3 regions of the Azospira sp. APE16 genome follow, and region 2 is predicted to be linked to each of the others. Evidence: riboswitches for the same ligand, from Rfam matches in the RefSeq annotation. Region 2 holds a riboswitch; each other region holds the start of a gene.

Region 1 (2,254 bases), 1.0 Mb from region 2:
GCCCGGGCCATGCCCTGGGCGATGAAGCCGGCGCCCTGCTCATGGCGGGCCAGCACGTGGCGGATTTTCTCCGAGGCCGAAAGGGCGTCGTAGAAGGGCAGGATGGCGCCGCCGGGAATGCCGGAGACGGTGGTGACGCCCTGGCGTTCCAGCAGGCGGACGACGATCTGGGCGCCGGTAAGGGTTTCCGACGCCGGGGCGGCATCCGTCTGGCGGGCGGCTTGGGGGGCTGGGGCATTCATGGCTGGGCTTCTCCTTGCGTGATCCGGTTTGGCTTGCCGGTCGGAGGGCCCAAAAACAAAACCCCCGCCGGGCTGTCGCGCCGGCGGGGGTTTTGTGGAATTCGGTTGGTTTCTTTACCGGACTTCGCTCATCCCAGCGGCGCACGCGCGTACTACTACGACTACGCGTACTACAGCGCCTACTACGCCAATGACGGACGCGCCCGCGCCGGCCCGGGAGGGCAGCGTGTTGCAGCGGTCGAAGTCGGCGAAGTTGTACATGGAGCTGATAAAGGATTCGCGGTTGAAGGCGGAAAAAAATTTGCCGGTAAAAAAAGTTTTTGCCACTGCTCCGGCAAAAACGATCCGACGATTATGCAGAAATTCCGGCGGGGCATGCAACAGGAAATTCACAGTTTCTGTGGATAAGTCTGTGGGCCGTTCCGGGACAGTCGGTGAAAAGCCACAGTATTACTGGGGATTAAACACTCTGCCCGTTTTCTGGGCAAAATGCTCCCGGCTGTGGAAAAGACCCTGTCGCCAAATACACTATATGTAGTTGTCTATTACTCTCGTACTACTACCTGTAGTGTCCAACCCCTTGCCCTCCGCTTGAGGGCTGGGGTAAAGTCTCCTCCGCGACGGTTCCCCGATTTCGGGACAAATGGGAATCCGGTGCGGCGATCAAGGAAGTCGGGATCAGACGGATTCCCCGCGAATCCGCAGCGAACTTTCCGCCCATGCCGGAGCTGCCCCCGCAACTGTAAACGGCGAGTTCGATGTCCACGCGTGCCACTGGGAGGCAGTTCCACCGGGAAGGCGGGCATCGGGCCAGGACCCGTGAGCCAGGAAACCTGCCGTCGCCAATTTTTCAGTCTGACCAGGGGCGGGGTGCCCCCCGGTGGATCGGGATTGTCCGCTGTCGGCCGCCATGGGCGTGCCCGCCGGCGCCTCGGCAGTCCCGCCGCCCTGGGCCCCCGTTCCGTTGATAACGGGAGTTGCACGATGCAAGCCGGCCTCTTCGCCACCCACCAAGCGTCATCCCACCTGCCCTCCGACAATCTGGACGACAGCCTGCCCAACGCCGCCGATCTGGCTGGCCGGGCCCAGTCCTTCGAGGTCATCCGCCGCAACGGTTCGGTGGTGCCCTTCAATGCGGAAAAAATCTCCGTCGCCATGAACAAGGCCTTCCTGGCCGTGCACGGCAGCCAGGGCGCCGCCTCGGCCCGCCTGCGGGACCTGGTCTCCCGCCTCACCGCCATCGTCGTCCAGGCCCTCACCCGGCGCCTGCCCGGCGGCGGCACGGTGCATATCGAAGACATCCAGGACCAGGTGGAACTGGCCCTGATGCGCTCCGGCGAGCACGACGTGGCCCGGGCCTACGTGCTGTACCGTGAAAAGCGGGCTGCCGAACGGGCCGCCCAGGCGGCGGCCGCCCCCGCTGCCGCCGGCCCCCTGCTGCACGTGGTGGACGGCGACCACCGCTTCCCCCTGGACCGGGCCGCCCTGCTGCAGCAATGCCGGGAAGCCTGCCAGGGCCTGGCCGACGTGGCTGCCGAAACGGTGCTGGAGCAAGCCCTGCACAACCTCTACGACGGTGTGCCCCTGGCCGCCGTGCGCCAGTCCCTGGTACTGGCCGCCCGCACCCTGATCGAGCGGGAGCCGGGCTACAGCAAGGTGGCTGCCCGCCTGCTGCTGAGCAGCGTGCGCGTCGAAGTGCTGGGCGAGGAAGCCAGCCAGGAGGCCATGGCCGCCCGCTACGCCGAAGCCTTCCCCGGCCTCATCCGCACCGGCGTGGACGCCGAGCTGCTGGATGCCCGCCTCAAGGACTACGACCTGGAACGCCTGGCCGCCGCCCTCAAGGCCGAGCGGGACCTGCAGTTCGACTACCTGGGCCTGCAGACCCTCTACGACCGCTACTTCCTGCACGTGGACGAGCGCCGCATCGAGCTGCCCCAGACCTTCTTCATGCGCGTGGCCATGGGCCTGGCCCTCAACGAGATCGACCGGGAAGCCCGGGCCATCGAGTTCTA
Region 2 (2,254 bases):
AGGCCGCCGTGGGCCAGCAGCAGGGCCTGGAACAGCAGCACCACGGCGCCGATGGGGGCCATGGCGGCAGGACCGAAGAGCACGGCGCCCAGGCCGGTGCCGGTGGGGTGGGAACAGCTGCCGGTGACCGAGGGCAGCTTCAGGGCCGAGAGGACGAAGGTGAAGGCGGCAGCCACTCCCAGCAGCATGCGCTGCTCGGGATTTTCACGGATGCGGCGGTTCACGGAACGGATGCCCCAGGCGACGAAGGGGGCGGCGGCGACGCTCCAGCCCACGGCGTGTTCGATGGGCAGGAAGCCTTCCATGATGTGCATGAGTCTCTCCCTCGGCGAGCATGACGGTGGCGCACCAGGCGGGGGAGTTGTGGCAGGTCGGATAAAGGGCCGCGGCGGATGGAACAGCGAGGAGGCGGCAAATCACCAGAACCGTTCCCGTCACCCCGGGGAATGGTGCAACTTGTGATGTCAGGCCGGTCTTCTGGCTTGCCTTCATCCTTCCCTGCCGGCCTTCCCGTGATGAACCACAGTGGCGTGAGGCAGCGTCGTCTGGCTTACAGCAGCGGGGGCTGCGCCGGACTGTCCTGGGTGGTCCCTGGAGTCACCGGCTTCCCGTTTCACCGTCCCCGCAGAGCGCGAGGCACGGCACCTGAATCGGGGCGGATGATAGCCCACTCCCCCCGGGCTGGGCAATCCGCCGCGCCAGGCGCGGCGTTTGGCGAATCGGTTGGGGCGGGTTAGACTGGCCCCGCTTCGGTTCCCCCCTCCAGGGGATGAAAAGGGAATCCGGTGCGAGACAGGGCGGCGACGCCCCGACTCCAGTCCGGAACTGCCCCCGCAACTGTAGGCGGCGAGCGTTGCGCTCCACTCTTTGCCACTGGCGATACTGCCGGGAAGGCTGGCGCAACGTGACGACCCGCAAGTCAGGAGACCTGCCGCGGCATTACTTCATATCAATCCTAATTGGGGCGGGGTGTCCCCTGAGGAAGGTAAATGCGCGCATTCCCTGACTGTCATCGTTGTCCGCTCTCGGCTGCCTGCCGCTCCGAGCCGCTTTGCCGCGGCCCGGGGTGTTCGCCCTTCTCCGACGCTCCCGCTCCGCTTCATCCAAGGAGTTGCGCATGCGCATGGAAGCAATGGAAATCGGCGCCGTCGTGGGGACGGCCGCCCAGCCCGTAGAAGCCAATCCCGCCCCCACTTCGTCCACTTCGCCGCGGCAGCAGCAGGCCACCCTCATGGTGGACGTGGTCTTCCCCGAACAGGTGAACCACCACGGCACCCTTTTCGGCGGTTCTGCCATGGCCATGATGGACAAGCTGGCCTTCCTGGTGGCCACCCGGGAGACCCGCCGGCCCATGGTCACCGCCAGCAGCGGCCGCATCGACTTCCGCAAGCCCATTCCCCAGGGGCGCCTGGTGGAACTGTCCGGCCGGGTGGTGCAGCGGGGCCGGCGCTCGGTGCAGGTGGAGGTGGCCCTGGCGGCGGAGGACCTGGCCACCGGGCTGCGGGAGACCAGCGCCACCGCCCACTTCACCCTGGTGGCGGTGGACGGTCCAGGGGCGCCGCTGCAGGAGGACGACGAGAGCTTCGCCCAGCTGCCCGGCATCGGCCCGGTGACGGCCATGGTGGAGATGGTCTTTCCCGGCCACACCAACCACCACGGCAGCCTCTTCGGCGGCCAGGCCCTGGCCTGGCTGGGTAAGGCGGCCATGGTGGCGGCCAGCCGCCAGGCCCGCATGCCTGTGGTGATGGCCGCTTCCGAGCGCATCGACTTCCACGCGCCGGTGCTGGAGGGGGAGATCGCCGACCTGGCGGCCCGGGTGGTGGCCATCGGCAACAGTTCCATGACGGTGGAAGTGCTGCTGCACGCCGAGGCCCTGCTCACCGGCCAGCGCCGCCTGTGCACCCGGGGCCGCTTCATCATGGTGGCGGTGGGCTACGACGGCCGCCCGGTGCCCGTGCCCCAGCCCCTGGGGCGGCGTCTGGCCTAGGCGCCGGCCTTCGCCCGCCCCGGTCGGGGCGGGCGCCCGGTTTCCGGCCCGGAACGGCAGGCGGCAGGCTGCCCGGCCGGACAGCGGACCCCCGCCGCGGTGTGACATAGTCGAGCCAATTCAGCGGTGGCGGGCCGTTATACTGCCGACAGAAGAAGATGGGCCGGAGCCCGTGCCGTGATCGGCATGGCGCCCTCCGCAGCCCAGGCTGCCCGGGCATCGGCAGCGACGATCCCTCCAACCTGCCTAGTCCCCATGTCCCTCAAG
Region 3 (2,254 bases), 1.0 Mb from region 2:
CACGAATTCGCCCTCTCCTACCTCTTCTTCGCCGGCATTTTCGAAGGCTGCTGGTTCTACAACGGCTTCACCCCCATCTTCGCCCTGCAGCGCCGGGGCCTGATGAAGGGCACCGCCGAGCAGCTGCAGTACATCATGCGCGACGAGGTGCTGCACTGCGCCTTCGGCATCCGGGTGGTGCGCCAGCTCCTGCAGGAAGAAAACCTGACCCTGGACCCGGTCCAGGTCAAGGCCCTGTGGGAAGAGGCGGAAGCCGCCGAGTCGGCCTACGCCGGTTACATCCTGCGGGAGCCCATCCTGGGCTACAACGCCGACCTGCACCGGGACCAGTTCCGCTTCATCGCCAACCGCCGCGCCCGCCAGCTGGGCCTGGCCGAGCCCTTCCCCGGCGCCGAGAACGTGCTGCCCTGGCTCGACGAACAGGCCAATATGCGCAAGGAAAAGAACTTCTTCGAAACCCGCGTCACCGAGTACCAGACCGGCGGCGCCCTGGCCTGGGACTGAGCCGGGCGGCAACCAGCGGCGTCGTGCCCTGGACGCTGCCCCGGCCTCTGGCGGGGATGGGGCAGCCCAGGACGCAGACTTTTGTCATAGAGGGGATTGGGGGTATGATCGCGCTCCTGATCGCCTGCAGTTGCGATCCCGGCTCCCCAGGGAGCCATTAGCAGTCAAAGGTGTCCGGCGGCAGCAGCCGCCGGGTGAAACGGGAACGAAGTAACGGCCATCACGGCCCCAAGCTTCGGCTGCCCCCGCAACGGTAAGCCAGTGCGGATGTTCCACGGCCCTCCTCCCCGGAGCGCCAGCCACTGAGCCAGCCCGTCGCCCCCTCACCGGGGCCGGCGACTGGCTTGGGAAGGCGGAACATCAAGACTGGCGAGCCCGGAGACCGGCCTTTGATTTTTGCGTGCCCGCCGTCCATGGAGGACGGTGCCGGCACGAACCTGCCACCGACCGCGGGGTTGCGGACGGAGCGGAGCATGAATCGAAGCGCCGGCCTTTCCCTCTGAGCCGAGTTTCTGCCGCCTGCCCTCGGGCCGGCGGTCGCGCCTCATCCTTTGTGCCCCCGTTTCCCGAAGCCCGGTTGGTAGCCATCGACTGGAGTCAGACAGCAACATGGGGAGCATCAACAACCAACAACCGCGGCGCCTCCTGGCCGCCGCCATCGCCGCCCTCTTTTCCCAGGCCGCCCTGGCCGCCGGAGAGCAGGGCGAGACGGAACTGGGCAGCGTGGTGGTGACCGCCTCGCGCATCGAGCAGACCACCCTGGAGGCCCCGGCCGCCGTCACCGTGGTGACGACCGACAAGCTGGACGCCTCGGGCGCCATGCGCATCGGCGACGCCCTTACCGCCAAGGTGCCCAGCTTCTACATGCGTAACGGCCTGGGCACCAGCACCCGCATCAACACCGCCCCCATCGTCTCCTTCCGCGGCCTCTCCGACGGCCGGGTGAAGATGATGGTGGACGGCATGAGTCTCTCCGACGGCAACGCCGGCGGCCTGGCCAGCCTGATGGGCATTCCCATGGGAGAGGTGGAACAGATCGAGGTGGTGCCCGGCTCCGCCTCGGCTCTCTACGGCAGCGACGCCATGGGCGGCGTGGTCAATGTCATCACCAAGGTGCCCACCAAGCAGGAAACCCGGGTCAAGGTCAGCCGGGGCTTCGGCGACGGCGAGCGCAATGCGGTGGAAGCCAGCTACCGCAACAAGTGGGACAACGGCGTGGCCGCCACCCTGGGCTTCGGCTACGAGGACATGGCCGGTTTCGCCGGCAGCGACCTGGTGGTGCTGCCGGTGGGCACCACCGGCAGCGGCGCCAACGCGGTCCAGGGCGGCCGGGCCACCACCACGGTGGATGGCAAGAAGGCCTATGTGGTGGGGGACCAGGGCGCCATTTCCTCCCACGCCAACAACCTGCATGCCAAGGTCTATTACAGCCTGGATGCCCAGTCCCGCTTTTTCGCCGGCTTCAACCGCAGCGAAAGCAGCATCGGCTTCGAGCGCTTCAACAACTACCTGAGCAAGAACGGCGCTCCCCTCGCCCTGCCCGCCAGCAACGTCTCCATCAACGGCGACAAGCTGGGCAGCATCAAGGAATCGAGCTTCTGGAATTCCAGCAATCCCAACTACCGCCAGGAGACCCGCTATTTCGCCGGTTTCGACGGCAAGCTGGGCAACGGCTACGACCTCAAGGCCAATGTGGGCTACTTCGACCGGGAGGCTTTCTATGTCGGTTCCGGTGGCGGTGCCACCTTCG

Evidence for each region. Region 2 has a riboswitch for cobalamin ahead of ACLSSQ_RS07495 (acyl-CoA thioesterase). Riboswitches for the same ligand answer to the same signal wherever they lie in the genome.
Region 1: it holds a riboswitch for cobalamin, as region 2 does, so the genes downstream of both, ACLSSQ_RS12390 (ribonucleoside-diphosphate reductase subunit alpha) here and ACLSSQ_RS07495 (acyl-CoA thioesterase) in region 2, are expected to answer to the same signal.
Region 3: it holds a riboswitch for cobalamin, as region 2 does, so the genes downstream of both, ACLSSQ_RS12400 (TonB-dependent receptor domain-containing protein) here and ACLSSQ_RS07495 (acyl-CoA thioesterase) in region 2, are expected to answer to the same signal.

Annotation. Positions count from the first base shown of each region.
Region 1 is NZ_CP179682.1:2,577,797-2,580,050, forward strand. Features, by position in the region: gene ilvB (acetolactate synthase large subunit) at 1-242, opposite strand, end outside; gene ACLSSQ_RS12385 (hypothetical protein) at 348-650, shown strand; cobalamin riboswitch at 847-1,098, shown strand; gene ACLSSQ_RS12390 (ribonucleoside-diphosphate reductase subunit alpha) at 1,227-2,254, shown strand, end outside.
Region 2 is NZ_CP179682.1:1,538,878-1,541,131, forward strand. Features, by position in the region: gene ACLSSQ_RS07490 (energy-coupling factor ABC transporter permease) at 1-314, opposite strand, end outside; cobalamin riboswitch at 450-664, opposite strand; cobalamin riboswitch at 734-951, shown strand; gene ACLSSQ_RS07495 (acyl-CoA thioesterase) at 1,118-1,987, shown strand; gene ACLSSQ_RS07500 (diguanylate cyclase) at 2,243-2,254, shown strand, end outside.
Region 3 is NZ_CP179682.1:2,582,547-2,584,800, forward strand. Features, by position in the region: gene ACLSSQ_RS12395 (ribonucleotide-diphosphate reductase subunit beta) at 1-504, shown strand, start outside; cobalamin riboswitch at 656-910, shown strand; gene ACLSSQ_RS12400 (TonB-dependent receptor domain-containing protein) at 1,114-2,254, shown strand, end outside.